4 regions of the Mesorhizobium sp. M0808 genome follow, and region 1 is predicted to be linked to each of the others. Evidence: predicted binding sites of a transcription regulator. Region 1 holds the regulator's gene; each other region holds the start of a gene.

Region 1 (3,657 bases):
CTTCCTGGAAGTTCGACCAGGAAACGCCGATGACCTTGTCTTTAGCCTGCGCCACCGACGCCAGCGCCAGCGTCATGGCGACACCCGCCAGAATGGCGGTCGTGAATTTCTTCATCATATCCTCCCTGCGCCGCGTACGGCGTGACCAATTGGCTCAAAGACCAGCTTAGAAGCTCTAATTTTTTCGAGCCTCGAAAAAATACTGGCCCGATCTCCGGCTGCTGTCAACATCGATTCTGATGGATTTTAATGACTCTGCGAGTTTTTTCGAGCGTCGGAATAAACGATGACAGCGCAACCTGCATCTGACACTATTTGCCTGCGTCCGACACTATTTGTCGGACATTACCGACGGCTTCCGGTTCATGAGCGGCCGCGGCAACCGGGAGGAAAGCAAAACAATGTCGGTCGGAATCCGCCATGACGATTTGCGCCGGCGCAACCGGGCGATGGTGATCTCGGCGGTGCGCCGGGCCGGCCAGCCATCGCGTACTGAGATCGCAGCTACTACCGGCCTCAGTCATTCGACCATATCGGCGATCTCTTCCGACCTGATACGGGAAGGCATCCTCGCCGAGAGCAAGGCAAGTGAGCCCGTTTCGTTGAAACGCGGTCGTCCGCAGGTCGGCCTCGCCCTCAACCCGGAAGCGGCGGCGGTGCTGACCGTGGTGTTGTCGCTGAATTTCCTGTCGGCCGCCATTATCGACTATACGGGACAGGTGGTCGCCGAGGAACAGCGCCGGCTGGACACGCTGACCATGCCGCGCGACGAGCTGATCCGTGAATGCATGGCCATCGTCCGGCGCCGGCTGCAGGATCCAGACCTTGACGTCCGCAGTGTCGCCCGCATCGCCCTGGCGATTCAGGGCATTACCGACTCCCCTGCACGCGCCATGCTGTGGTCGCCGATCACGCCGCAGACCGACATCGCCTTTGCCGACATGCTGGAGGACGAATTCGGCATCCCGGCAACGGTGGAGAACGACTGCAACATGATGGCGGTGGCTTTGCGCTGGCGCAATCCGGATCGCTATCGCGACGACTTCATCGCCATCCTGCTTTCGCATGGCATCGGCATGGGGCTGGTGCTGAAGGGCGAACTGTTCACCGGGACGCATTCCTCGGGTGGCGAATTTGGCCACATGATCCATCGTCCGGGCGGCGCGCTCTGCCGTTGCGGGCGGCGCGGCTGCATCGAGGCCTATGCCGGCAACTACGCCATCTGGCGCAACGCCAGGCAGATGAGCGAAGAAAGCGAACCGATCGCCGACGTCAGCGACGCCGACATGCGAGCACTGGCGGCCCGGGCGCGCGAGAAAGATGGGCCGGAACGCGAGGCCTACCGCAAGGCCGGCGAAGCGCTGGGTTTCGGTCTCGGCTCGCTGTTCGCGCTGATCGATCCGGCACCGGTCGCGATGGTCGGCGCCAGTGCCGCCGCCTTCGATCTGATCGAGCCGGCCTTGCGGAAGGCAATCGCCCAGACCGCCGGCGGCCAGCATTCGGGCTCGATCTCCTTCGATACAGAGCCGAACGAATTGCCGCTGATCCGCGAAGGCTGCGCGATGCGGGCGCTAAGCTTCGTCGACCAGGAGATTTTCGCGCCGGGCGCGCAAATGAGGCCCAGCGTCAGAAAGAACGTAGCCTGACCAGGCGGGTCAATCTTCCCTGATCGCATAGCCGGCACCGCGGATGGTGCGGATGACATCCGGCATCCGGCCGTTGTTGACGGCTTTGCGCAGCCGCCCGACATGCACGTCGACGGTGCGTTCGTCGATGTAGATTGTCTCGCCCCAGACATTATCGAGTAACTGGCTGCGCGAGAAGACACGGCCCGGATGCCGCATCATGAACTCGAGCAGCCGGAATTCGGTCGGCCCGAGCCTGATTTCGCTCTTCTTGCGATAGACCCTGTGCGATTCGCGATCGAGCACGATGTCGCCGACCTTCAGCACGCTGGACAGCACTTCCGGCTTGGCGCGCCGCAGCAGCGCCTTGACCCTGGCCATGAATTCCGGTGTCGAAAACGGTTTGACCAGATAGTCGTCGGCGCCGGTCGAAAGCCCGCGCACCCGGTCGCTCTCCTCGCCGCGCGCGGTCAGCATGATGATCGGCAGCCGCTCGGTTTCGGGGCGCACCCGCAACCGACGACAGAGCTCGATGCCGGAAACCGCTGGTATCATCCAGTCGAGCACCAAAAGGTCGGGCACATTCTCCTGCAAACGGATCTCGGCTTCGTCGCCGCGTGTCACCACCTCGACCTGGTAGCCTTCGGATTCGAGATTGTAGCGGAGCAGCACACCCAATGGCTCCTCGTCCTCCACCACCATTATGCGTGGTGCGATCATCGGCTGGGCACCCCCATCATGTCACCGGTGCGGACATTGTCGTTTCGTCCTGCTTCGGACGATTGACCGGCAATTGCTCGCCGGTCAGCACATAATACGCATTTTCGGCGATGTTGGTGACATGGTCGCCGATCCGCTCCAGATTCTTGGCGCAGAACAGCAGGTGCGTGCAAGCGGTGATGTTGCGCGGATCTTCCATCATGTAGGTCAACAGCTCGCGGAACACGGACGTGTATTTGACGTCGATGCGCTCGTCGGCGGCACGCAGCTTGGCCAACGCGGCCGCATCGCCTGCAGCATATTCCTCGATGACACCCTGCACCTGGATGAGAACCAGCTGCGCCATCGCGTCGATGGAATGCGACAGGTCCCGCGGCGTGGCGCTGAGGCCGACCGCACTCACGCGCTTGGCGATATTCTTGGCAAGGTCGCCGATGCGTTCGAGGTCGCCCGCCATGCGGATCGCTCCGACCACATGGCGAAGATCGTGGGCCATCGGCTGGCGTTTGGCGATCAGGGTGATGGCGCGGTCGTCCAGTTCGCGTTGACGCGCATCCATGATGGCGTCGTCGGAAACGACGCGTTGCGCCAGCACGTTGTCGGAATTCAACAGGGCCTTGGTCGCCCCGCCGACCATCGAACCGGCGAGGTCGGCCATGTCGCGGATCAGCTTGCTGATCTGCTCGAGATCCTCGTCGAAAGAAGCGACTGTGTGTTCGCCCATGGTCCTGTCCTCATATGCATGATCGGAACGGCTCAGCCGAAGCGGCCAGTGATGTAGTCCTGCGTGCGCTTCTCGCGGGGCGACGTGAAGATCTTCTCGGTCCGGTCGAACTCGACCAGTTCACCCAGATACATGAAGGCGGTCTGGCGCGACACGCGAGCCGCCTGCTGCATGTTGTGGGTGACGATGACGATCGTATAGTCGGCTTGCAATTCGTCGATCAGTTCCTCGATCTTGGCAGTCGACAGCGGGTCGAGGGCCGAAGCCGGTTCGTCGAGCAGAATGACTTCCGGCTTCACGGCCACGGTGCGGGCGATACAGAGCCGCTGCTGCTGGCCGCCGGACAGGCTCAAGCCGCTGGCGTTGAGCTTGTCCTTGACCTCGCTCCACAGCGCGGCGCGCTTCAACGCCTGTTCGACGCGGCCGTCCATCTCGGACTTGCCGAGGTTCTCGTAGAGCCTGGCGCCGAAGGCGATGTTCTCGTAGATCGACATCGGGAACGGCGTCGGCTTCTGGAACACCATGCCGATCTTGGTCCTGAGGAGGTTGAGATCCTGCGACCGGTCGAGAATGTTCTTGCCGTCGAGC
Region 2 (3,657 bases), 130 kb from region 1:
GCCTGAGCATCGACTGGTAAAGCGCCTGACCGGCCGGCCAGTAGAAGAAAACCAGGGTGATGGCGAGTTGTGGCGCCACCAGCAGGTAGGGCAGGATCTTGTTGGGAAAGACGACGCGTGGAGACAGGCTGATTTCCCTCGCTATCCAGGTATCGCCCACGCCGGCTCGCGTGGGCGATATTCCAACCGACTAACCGAGATAATCCCGTCAGTTCTCCAGCGCTTCCTTGATCGCCGCGTTGCCGCGCGCAACCGCATTGTCGAGTGCCTGCTGGGCGGTTTGCTGGCCGGCCAGCATCTTCTCCAGCTCCTCGTTCTGGATATCGCGCACCTGCGGCAGATTCGGCAGGCGCACGCCCTTCGAATTGTCGGTCGGCGACTTGCCGATCATCTGCAGGATGGGTGTCTCGCGGCCGGGGTTCTTGTCATAGAAGCCTGATTTCTTCGTCGCCTCATACGCGGCGAGCGTCACAGGCAGGTATCCCGACTTCTGGTGCAGATATTCCTGCACATCGGTCTTGGACAGATAGGCAAAGAAGGCGGCGACACCCTTGTATTCCTCGTCCGACTTGTTGCCGAACACCCACAGGCTGGCACCGCCCGGCGTCGTGTTCTGCGGGGCACCCTTGGCGTCACTGTCGTAAGGAAGCTGGCCGATGCCATAGTTCATGCCGGACTTGACGATATCGCCGAGGCCGCCCGACGATTCGGTGAAGATGCCGCATTCGCCGGCGAGGAATATCTGCTTGGCTTCGGAGGTGCGCCCGCCATATTTGAATGTGCCGTCCTTGGCCAGGTCAGCGAGCGCCTGGAAGTGGTTGACGAAAATCGGCGCATTGATCTTGAGTTCGACATCACCGCCGGCCAGGCCATTCTGCTGGGTGGCCCAAGGCACGTCATTCCACGCCGCGAAATTCTCCAGGTGGATCCAGGTCAGCCAGGTCGAGGTATAGCCGCAAGGGGCGGCGCCGCTCGTCTTGATCTTCTTGGCAGCTTCCCACACCTCGTTCCACGTCTTGGGCGGATTGTTCACGTCGAGGCCTGCCTTCTGGAAGATGTCCTTGTTGTAGTAGAGGATCGGCGAGGAAGAGTTGTAGGGGAACGATAGCATGGTGCCGTCCGGCTTCGAATAATAGCCGACGATGCCGGGCAGATACTGGCTCTTGTCGAAAGTCATCCCGGCGCCGGTCATCACATCGGCCACCGGCTTTATCGCACCCTCGGCCGCCATCATCACGCCGGTGCCGACGTCGAACACCTGGAGGATATCGGGCGCTTGCCCGGCACGAAAGGCAGCGATGCCGGCATTCAGCGTCTCCGGATAGGTGCCCTTGAACACCGGAACGAGCTCATAGTCGCTCTGGCTGGCGTTGAAATCCTTGGAGATCTTGGCGACGACCTCGGCGTTGGCGCCGGTCATGGCGTGCCACCAGCTGATCTGCGTGACGGCGAAGGCGGAGGTGGTGGAAAGCAGGGTCACGGTGGCGGCGATACCGGCCGCAAAGCCGAAGAACTTCATGTTTCATCTCCCGTTTGTCATTGGCGAAAGGGGCACTTCCGCAAAGCCAATATGTGGCGCTGATGACAATCGGACAACGGTTTTATTGCGGATCAATGAACATCATTCCTTCCTAAAGTGCACTCGCTACCGAACCGGGCGCAAGAAATCACATCACCGTCTTTTCGGCGCAGCGGCGTCGGTTTTCCCCCGAAAAGACCCGCCTCATGGCCCGCGGGTTAACCATTCGTTAAAATCTCCAAGAACTAATCAGTCACACCTCCCCTGTTAGTTTTGGCAGACCGAGTGAACCAGGATGCTGACGGTCTATAATTGTATTGTAAGTCAGCACGATCCGAGACTGGTTGCGCTTGCCGCACTCGTCTGTGGAATTTCTTGCTTCTCAGCGGTTAATCTCCTTAAGCATGTCGGCCGATCGACCGAGCGAAACCGGCTTGTCTGGCTGATGATCGCCGCAGCCTCGACCGGGTTCGGCATATGGGCGACGCATTTCATCGCCATGACCGCGTTTACGCCGGGAATACCGAACGCATACAATCCGGGATTATCCGCCTTTTCGCTTGCCGCCGCCGTTATCATGACCGCGCTTGGGATGTGGGTCGCCACCTTGCGCCGCGGCATCGACCATTTCCTCGCCGGTGGCGCCATTCTGGGCGGCGCCATCGCGACGATGCACTACATCGGCATGGCAGCTTTCGAGGTCGAAGGCCGGGTCGTATGGAACCTGCTCCTTGTCGCGATATCGCTTCTGGCCGGCGTGACCCTCGCGGCACTGGCGCTCCTTGTCGTCTTGCGCCGTCCGTCAGCGCTCGCGACTTTCGGCGGCGCCGCGCTTTTAACGCTGGCGATTTGCAGCTTGCATTTCATCGCGATGGCTGCGGTGTCGATCATTCCGGATTCCTCGATTGAAATATCCGAACATTCCATCGAGCCCATTTCCCAGGCCTTTGCCGCAGCGGTCGCCAGCCTGATAATCCTTGTGCTATCGGGTGCCGCGCTGTGGATCGACCTGCGCTTTCGCCGCCAGAAGCTCGAGGCCGATCGCATGCACGATCTCGCCAATGCGGCGGTGGAAGGTCTGATCGTTTGCGATGGCACCCGCATTGTCAGCGCCAATGACAGTATGGCGAAGCTGACCGGAACAGCGACAGCCACCCTGAACACGATGCAATTCGGCGAGCTTTTCGACGGACAGAGCGCAGCCGATATGTCCGGCTTCGGCGAACAGGCGCAGGAAGCGAAGTTAAGGGGCAGCGACGGGGCGAGAATTCCTGTCGAGCTGATCGCCAGGAAAATCACCTACTGCGGCAGGCCTCATACGGTGCTTGCCGTTCGCGACATCCGTGAGCGCAAGAAGGCAGAACAAGAGATCCTCCGCCTCGCGCATTTCGATCCGCTTACCGGGCTTGCCAATCGGCGGAGCTTTTCTTCCCGGCTGGAAGCAGAATTCGCCTCGATGGATCGTGGCGGCAAGGATGGACATCTGGCGCTCCTGCTGCTTGACCTTGACCGGTTCAAGCAAGTCAACGACCTCTATGGCCACGGGGCCGGCGATGCTATGCTGCAGAAGCTGGCGCACTGCATTTCCGGCATCCCGCGCCACGGACAGATGCTCGCGCGTCTCGGCGGCGATGAATTTGCCATCATAGCTCCGAACCTCCCCGACCCCCTGGCCGCAGGCCGGATAGCCGAGGACTTGCTGGCGGCGATCCGGGAGGAAAACAGGGTTTCGGTCGGCTCCGGCCTCGTCTCGGCCAGCATCGGCATCGCCTTCTTTCCGCTGGATGCCGAAGACCAGGCCGGCCTGATCAGCCATGCCGACACGGCACTCCATCGCGCCAAAACCGAAGGCAGGGACACTTATCGGTTTTTCGAGATAGCCATGGGCACCGCGGCCCGCGACAAGCGCGTGATGGAGCATGAATTGCGCCAGGCGATCGCCCGCAAGGAGTTCCACCTCGTCTATCAGCCGCAGAAGGAGATCCGCGGCGGCAGGATGATCGGCTTCGAAGCCCTGGTCCGTTGGCAGCACCCTGAGCGGGGTGACATTTCTCCGGCCGTTTTCATCCCCGTGGCCGAGGACAGTGGCGCTATCGCGCAGATAGGCGACTGGGTGCTGACGACGGCTTGTAACGATG
Region 3 (3,657 bases), on a different contig from region 1:
CGGCGGTCAGGTTGACCTCGAGCACGCTATCCCAGTCGGCGTCAGCCATGCGTACGAACAACCCGTCCTTGGTGATGCCGGCATTGTTGACGAGGATGTCGACGCCTTCGAGGTCGGCCTCCGCCTTCTGGCCGAGCGCCTTGACGTCGTCGCGGTTGGAAAGATTGGCCGGGAAAAGCTTGACCCGGTCGCCCAGTTCGGCGGCCAGCGCCTCCAGTTTCTCGATACGTGTGCCATGCAGGCCGACGATGGCGCCCTGGCCGTGCAGCACGCGGGCGATCGCCTCGCCGATACCTCCCGATGCGCCGGTGACGAGCGCCTTGCGGCCGGTCAATTCGAACATTCTTGCCTCCTGATCTGAGCGAACACCCTTCGCATGGAGCGGGGTCAAATCGCCAGTTGATTATGCAAGCGCCGCCAGCGCCGCCTCGACATCCGCCGCGGATCCGATGGCAGTGGTGGCAATGTCGCGGTTGATGCGGCGGGCCAGCCCCGACAGCACCTTGCCGGCGCCCACTTCGTAAAGCGTCGCAACGCCGTTGCTGCCGAACCACTCCACCGTTTCGCGCCAGCGCACGCGCCCGATCACCTGTTCGACGAGTCGGCGGGCGATCTCGTCGGGATCGCTCGTCGGGGTCACCGTAACATTGGAGACCAGCGGCACGACCGGCGCACTCTTCGTCACGGCGGCCAGCGCCTCCCGCATGATCTCGGCCGCAGGCTTCATCAATGCCGAATGGAAGGGCGCTGAGACCTGCAGCATCAGCGCCCGCTTGGCGCCCTTCTCCGTGCATAGCCTCGCCGCCAGTTCGACCACTGGCCTGGCGCCGGAGATCACCAGCTGGCCGCCGCCATTGTCATTGGCGATCTGGCAAACCAAGGCTTGTGCGGGATCTTTGGCGGCGCCCTGGGCGGCCTCTGCGCAAGCGGCTTCGACGTCGGCCTGTTCCAGCCCGATGATCGCCGCCATGGCGCCCTCGCCGGCCGGCACAGCCGCCTGCATGGCGTTGCCGCGGATGCGCAACAGCCGGGCGGCGTCGGCGACCGAAACGAAACCTGCGGCCGCAAGTGCCGAATATTCGCCGAGCGAGTGGCCGGCGACATAGGTGACCTTGCCGTTCAGGGAGAAGCCGCGCGCCTCCAGCGCCCGGATTGCGGCAAGCGACACCGCCATCAGCGCCGGCTGGGCGTTGGCGGTCAGCGTCAGCGTCTCTTCCGGGCCTTCCCAGATCAGCTTCGATAGGTTTTCGCCGAGCGCGTCGTCAACTTCCTCGAAGATCCGCCGCGATTCCACAAAGGTATCGGCGAGGTCCTTGCCCATGCCGACAGCCTGGCTGCCCTGCCCCGGAAAGGTGAATGCGATGGCCATCGGCGGCTCCCAGCTGCTGGTTCACGTTGCCTGTGACGCAAGGCGTGCGGCCAAGTCAAGTCCAACCTTGATCGCGTAATATCGGCCGAGTGCCTGTTTCGGCAGGCTTTTTGGCGATCACTCATGATGAAAACCGCTCACGATTTGTTTGCTGGCTCTTCTTATTTCCGCCGCAGGCGCTAAGCTTTGCGTGACAGTTCGATGACAATCGAGTGACGCTTTTGTTGCGGGCCGGGGAACTATTGAAGTGGCAAAGACCAAGCAGAGCGCAGCCGAGGCGGCGCCCCAGTTTCTTGAAGGCGATCCGTCGACCGGCTATCTGCCGGCGCGCAAATGGCCTGTCATCCGCTATGGCCTTATCAGCTTGCTGGCTGCGGCCATCCTTGTGTTTGCCATCGAACTGATCGTGCGCGGCAACTTTGCCGGCACCATTGATTTCTTTCTGCAGCCTTTCAAACCCGGCTGGACCACGATCATCATTTTTGCGCTGATCCTCATCGGCCTCGACGCCGTGCTCGGCCGCAGTCACCAGAGCCTGATGATCGTCGCGCCGCTGACATTGTCGCTGGCGTTCGTCGGCCACCAGAAGTCGCTGTATCTCGGCGATCCGCTCTATCCGACCGATTTCCTCTATTCCCGGCAGATCGTGGCATTGATGCCGCTTCTGGTACGCGATCGCCCGGGAACCGCCATTGCCCTGGCGATCGGCATCGTCGGCGGGCTGTCGCTGCTCGTCTATGGCTGGCGGCTATGGCGCCGCCGCGTTCCGGCACTCAGCCACAAGGGCCGCCTTGCCCGGCTGACGCTGACGGTGCCGCTGATCGCCTTCTTCGTCTCCATCATGGACTATGCCACTTTCTCGTGGACACGCGACCGGCTGCAGATCATCCCGATCATGTGGGACCAGAAGGAAAACTATGCCTCGAACGGTTTTGCGCTCGCCTTCGCGCTGAACGTCCCGATGGCGCATGTCTCGGCGCCGCCCGGCTATTCCGGCAAGGCGATCGAAGCGATCGGCAAACCGCAGGTGACGGCTTCGGTACCCGCCGAGAAGCCCGACATCATCGTCGTCATGAGCGAATCCTTCTGGGATCCGACCAAGCTACCCGGCGTCACCATCACGCCCGACCCTGTCCCCAATGTGCGGGCACTGCGCACGGGTTACATGTTCTCGCCCGAGTTCGGCGGCATGACGGCCAACATCGAGTTCGAGGCCCTGACCGGCTTTTCCAACGCCTTCCTGCCGGCGGGCAGCATTCCCTACCAGCAATATGTGCGGACACCGACTCCCTCGCTGGCGACCTTCCTGAAAAGTCAAGGCTACCGGGCGCGCGCTATCCATCCCGGCACTAACTGGTTCTGGAACCGGGGGGCCGTCTATGCCGATTTCGGCTTCAACGACTTCAAGTCCGAGGAGACGTTGCCGCCCATGCAGAAGCGCGGACCGCTCGCGTCGGACGCTGCGATGACCGACGAGATTATCCACGAAGCCGATACCAGCGCCGAGCCGGTCTTCTTTTTCGCCGTCAGCCTGCAGAACCACGGGCCGTATGAGCCGTATCGCTATAACAATCCGACCCACAAGGTGCAGGCGCCGATCAGCCAATGGGCGCGTGAATCGCTGTTGAGCTATGCCGAAGGCTCTTCCGACGCGGACCGCGGCCTCGAGCGGCTGATCGAATGGGCGAAGAAACGCGAGCGGCCGACCGTCATCGCGTTCTTCGGCGACCATCTGCCGCCGCTTGGGCCGGTCTACGTCGAGACCGGCTTCCTGAAGGACAATGTTGCGCCGCGCAAGGAGGCGGCCGACCAGATGCTGCTGCACCACCAGACGCCGCTGATCGTCTGGTCGAATCGCAGCGGCCCGGCCGAGGATCTGGGCGCCGTCAGCCCGTCCTTCCTGCCCTACCATATCCTGAAGACAGCCGGCATCAGCCATCCCTATTACACCGGCTTCCTCGGACAGTTGCGAGAGCGCTACCGCGTTATCGACCGCAATTTGCTTTTGGCACCGGGGGGCGACGCCACCCCCGATTGGTCGCGTCAGAAAGAGATCGATCCGGCAATCCGCGACTTCCGTCTGCTGCAATACGACATGATGTTCGGCAAGCGCCATGCGGCGCCCGATTTCTTCCCCGAAACCACAGGCAAAGTGGCTGCACACACGAGTTGAGCAGCGGCGGCGGGAGAGCGGCCGACGTCGTTCAGTTCGTCAAGTGCAGCTGCGAAATCGAGCTTCCGATTTTCAGGAAGACGCTTTCGAGCTGACTGACGTCGTTGGTCGGGTA
Region 4 (3,657 bases), on a different contig from region 1:
CCTCCGGCTGTGTGCGCTTCATGAATCAGGACATTATCGACCTCTACAGCCGCGTCGATGGCGTCGTGCCGGTCTTCGTGCGCCCGAACCTGTCGGCCGCCGGGAAGATCGCCGCCGTGTCAAACAGGACGGCCGAGCCGATCGATGCAGGCGTGCCAAGGGACGCGGAGATGTTGAGGTAAGTGCCTTCGACTGGATCGTCAGTCGCAGGTTTTGCGATGCTTAGGACACCGTCTTTTCGCGGGCGAGCCGCAACTGAAGGGGCACGACCGTTCAATCGCGCCAGCTCAGGCGGACGCGTTCGGCGCCTCCGCCTGTATGGCTGCCGCTATTTCCCGGTGAGGCCTGGGAGCGTGACCTGATAGACCAGGAACATGGTGTCGACATCGGCGCCATCCTCGGCCTTGTAGGCCGCGCCGACCTGGAAGCCGTCCTGCGTGAGGAAGTCATTGTCATTGGCGACGAACAGGAAATAGTCGTCGGGCAGCTTTGGATCGAGGACGCTCACCACCGACATCGCCTCCCATTTCTCCGAAAGGTTGTTGCGGTCGTTGGGCGCGCCATTGTGCAACCCGAAGCGGCCGAGCTCGCTCTTGTCGTTGATGTCGATGAACGGCGTCAGCTTGGCCGGCGTCACCGATGGATCGAGCTCACCCTTGGGCGCCAGCGGCTTGTCCTTGTCGAACTCTGTGCCGGCGATGTCGGTTGCCGCCGACACATCGACGACGCTGATCTCGCGATGGAGCGAGGTGTCGCCCTTCAGCCCCTGGCCGTTGCCGCTGTCGCGCGCCAGCATCAGGAAGGTCTTGTCCGACAGCGCCACGATTTCACTCTGCGCGGCGATCTTGGTTTTGCCCTTGGCATCGGTGAACACCGGCAGCGGCACGACATATTCATGCGCGAGCTTGAGCTGGCCGGGATCCGAGGCATCGTAGACCAGCACGCGCGTGTTCTGGCGCGTCGAGGCGGAATCGCCGCCATCCTGCCTTGGGGCCGACTGCAGCACGGCAATCAGGAACTTCCCGTCCGGCGTCAGCGCCATGCCTTCGAGGCCCTGGTTGTTCTGACGGCCGGTTTCGGGATCCTTCGGATCTGGGTCTGCCGCGCCAGGTCCCGGATTGTTGGAAGCAAAGTTTGGCGTCCCGTGACGCATCGGGACAAGCGCCGCCGGCGGCTGCGTTGCCGACATCAGACGCCCATCGGCGGAGAAGCGGTAGATGTTCGGACCGTATTCGTCCGAGATGAACATCGTGCCGTCGGGCAGCCGTGCGATCGCTTCGTTATCGAGCGCGAGCTTGCCGTTGGCTTCGGGCAGGATCGGCATGTCGTCGGTCGCGGCACGCACGCCGTTGAGCGGATCGAGCCCGGTTGCGTCGGCGCCCTTGTCGTCGGTCAAAAGCATGGTGTCGGCAAGCGTCGCCCTGAGGCCCGACTGTTCCTGGCCGGCGGCTGGCACTGCACCCGGCGTGATCGGAGCGAACTCGATGGCAATCGTGTTGAGGCGCGGCCGGTAGTCGGTAGTACCGACGACATTGTAGCCGCGATCCGGCAACAGCCACAACGAGCCCTTGTAGCCGTCGGCGCCATGCGTCCAGCCGGCAGCATCGATCGACATGCCTGAGCCGGAGCCAAACGTCTCGCCGAACTTGTCCTTCTGGCTGGCCGGGATGCGGCCGACGCCGACCAGGCCCTTGTTGACGAAGCTGACGCCGCCGACGGTCGCGGATTTTTCTGCCAGGGCCGGAGTCAAGGCGGTGAACATCGCCAGCGCGACAGCGAGGGACGCGGTTCGGTGCAGGTTTTTCATGGATATCCTCTTTGAGACAAAGCTGCCGGGGCCCGAAAAAGCGCCGCGTCGCATCGAGGATGCCGCGAAAGCCTTCGGAGAAGCGATCTAGGACGCGAACATGATACTTGCGTGACAGTGCCGCGCTTGCTTTGACCCTTGTGGTCGCAACTGGCCTGGACATGCGAATCCGTCGCCGCCGAGAGTGCAATTAACAACTTTACAAATTATCGTTCTTATGTGAAGTTATGACGATGAAAGGCCACCGATGACAGTCTGTCGTTTCGCCACCCGCCTCAATTCCTTTGCCTCGCGGCCACAGGCCGAGTGGCCCGATCTTGTCGGCAAACCGTCCATGCTGCAAATGGCGGCACGTGCGGCGAAGGTTGCGGAGTTGACCGATCTCGACCTCAACTTTCCCGACCATGTCGATGAAAAGCCTGCGGAAATGGCGCGCAAACTCCGCGATCTCGGGCTTTCCATCAATGGTTTCGCCATGCGCTACTACTCCAACCCGGCCTTCAAGCTCGGCGCCTTCACCAATCCGGATCCGGCCGTTCGCCGCGAGGCCATCGACATGACCAAGGCCGGGATCGACGCCGCGCGCGAGGCTGGCGCCAGCCTGATGACGCTGTGGCTCGGGCAGGATGGCTTCGATTATGCTTTCCAGGCCGATTATGCGACGCTCTGGCAACACGAAATCGATGGAATTCGTGAAGTTGCGGCGCATGACCCCGATTGCCAGATCAGCCTTGAATACAAACCCAACGAGCCGCGCTCCTACAGCCTGATGCCCGATGCGGCGACGACGTTGCTGGCGATCCGCGAGATCGGCCTGCCCAATCTCGGCGTGACGCTCGATTTCGCCCATGTGCTCTACGCCGACGAGCAGCCGGCTTTCGCCGCTGCGCTCGTGGCACGGCACAGCAAGCTGCTCGGCGTGCACCTCAACGATGGCTATGCGAAGCGCGACGACGGCTTGATGGTCGGGGCCGTGCATACGCTGCAGACGATCGAGCTGCTGCGCCAGATCCGCCGCAACGGCTACGCCGGCGCCATCTACTTCGACACGTTTCCCGATATGACCGGGCTCGACCCGGTCCACGAATGCGAAGTCAACATCGCGACTGTCAAGCGCATGCTGCGCGTCGTCGATCGGCTGGACCGGGACAACCGCATGTTAGCCGCCGTCGACCGTCAGGACGCGATCGCGTCGCAAGCCATTATCCAGGAAGCCATGCTCGGCCCGGACAGCTGAGGCCCGGCCGCATATTCCGTTCAACAAGGGAGGAAGGACCATGAAATTTCTGCTTGCCACCGCTACCGCTGGCCTGATGGCGCTGTCCATCGGCTCGGTGTTTTCCGCAGACCTCGCGCCGCTCAATTCCGACACCGAGAAGGATCGCATCGACTGGTCGCAGCTCGAGGCCAAGTTCGGGGCCTTCCCCAAGCTGCCCGAGGGTACCAAGGCGGGTGCGGTCTCCAAGACGCTGACCAATGAATACTGGCGCTCGCTGGGAGAGGGCTACAAGTCGTTCGGCGACCGCACCGGCGTGCCCGTCGTCTACCAGGCGGCGCAGAGCGAGGGCGACCAGCTCGGCCAGCTCACCATCGCCGAAGGCCTGGTCACGCAAGGCTACAACGTGCTGCTCGTTTCGCCGCAGACCGACTCCAACCTGCAGCCGATCATGGAACAGGCCAAGGCAGCCAATGTGCCGGTGGTCAACGTCAACGACGCGGTCATCCCGCAGGCCGAGCACTATGTCGGCAATGTCCAGCGCGACAACGGCGTGCGCGTCGCCAAATGGTTCATCAAGAACCGGCCGGATGGCGGCAAGGTCGCCATCGTCGAAGGCCAGGCCGGCGTCTAC

What was found. Region 1 encodes PhoB, which activates phosphate uptake and scavenging genes when phosphate is short. Its sites were predicted from a motif close to TGTCATNNANCTGTCAT; they were not measured.
Region 2: ugpB (sn-glycerol-3-phosphate ABC transporter substrate-binding protein UgpB) is a predicted target of PhoB. The motif match lies at 1,582-1,598, and genes of this name have one in related genera.
Region 3: NKI25_RS23965 (LTA synthase family protein) is a predicted target of PhoB. The motif match lies at 1,560-1,576, and genes of this name have one in related genera.
Region 4: NKI25_RS00700 (esterase-like activity of phytase family protein) is a predicted target of PhoB. The motif match lies at 1,908-1,924, and genes of this name have one in related genera.

The regions. Positions count from the first base shown of each region.
Region 1 is NZ_JAMYOX010000003.1:207,590-211,246, forward strand. It holds gene xylF (D-xylose ABC transporter substrate-binding protein) at 1-115, opposite strand, end outside; gene NKI25_RS06700 (ROK family protein) at 402-1,646, shown strand; gene phoB (phosphate regulon transcriptional regulator PhoB) at 1,656-2,345, opposite strand; gene phoU (phosphate signaling complex protein PhoU) at 2,362-3,069, opposite strand; gene pstB (phosphate ABC transporter ATP-binding protein PstB) at 3,102-3,657, opposite strand, start outside.
Region 2 is NZ_JAMYOX010000003.1:79,152-82,808, forward strand. It holds gene ugpA (sn-glycerol-3-phosphate ABC transporter permease UgpA) at 1-127, opposite strand, end outside; gene ugpB (sn-glycerol-3-phosphate ABC transporter substrate-binding protein UgpB) at 209-1,519, opposite strand; gene NKI25_RS06060 (bifunctional diguanylate cyclase/phosphodiesterase) at 1,815-3,657, shown strand, end outside.
Region 3 is NZ_JAMYOX010000024.1:71,840-75,496, reverse strand. It holds gene fabG (3-oxoacyl-[acyl-carrier-protein] reductase) at 1-343, opposite strand, end outside; gene fabD (ACP S-malonyltransferase) at 404-1,369, opposite strand; gene NKI25_RS23965 (LTA synthase family protein) at 1,617-3,542, shown strand; gene NKI25_RS23960 (pilus assembly protein) at 3,574-3,657, opposite strand, start outside.
Region 4 is NZ_JAMYOX010000001.1:137,453-141,109, reverse strand. It holds gene NKI25_RS00705 (L,D-transpeptidase) at 1-182, shown strand, start outside; gene NKI25_RS00700 (esterase-like activity of phytase family protein) at 329-1,807, opposite strand; gene NKI25_RS00695 (TIM barrel protein) at 2,055-3,044, shown strand; gene NKI25_RS00690 (sugar ABC transporter substrate-binding protein) at 3,085-3,657, shown strand, end outside.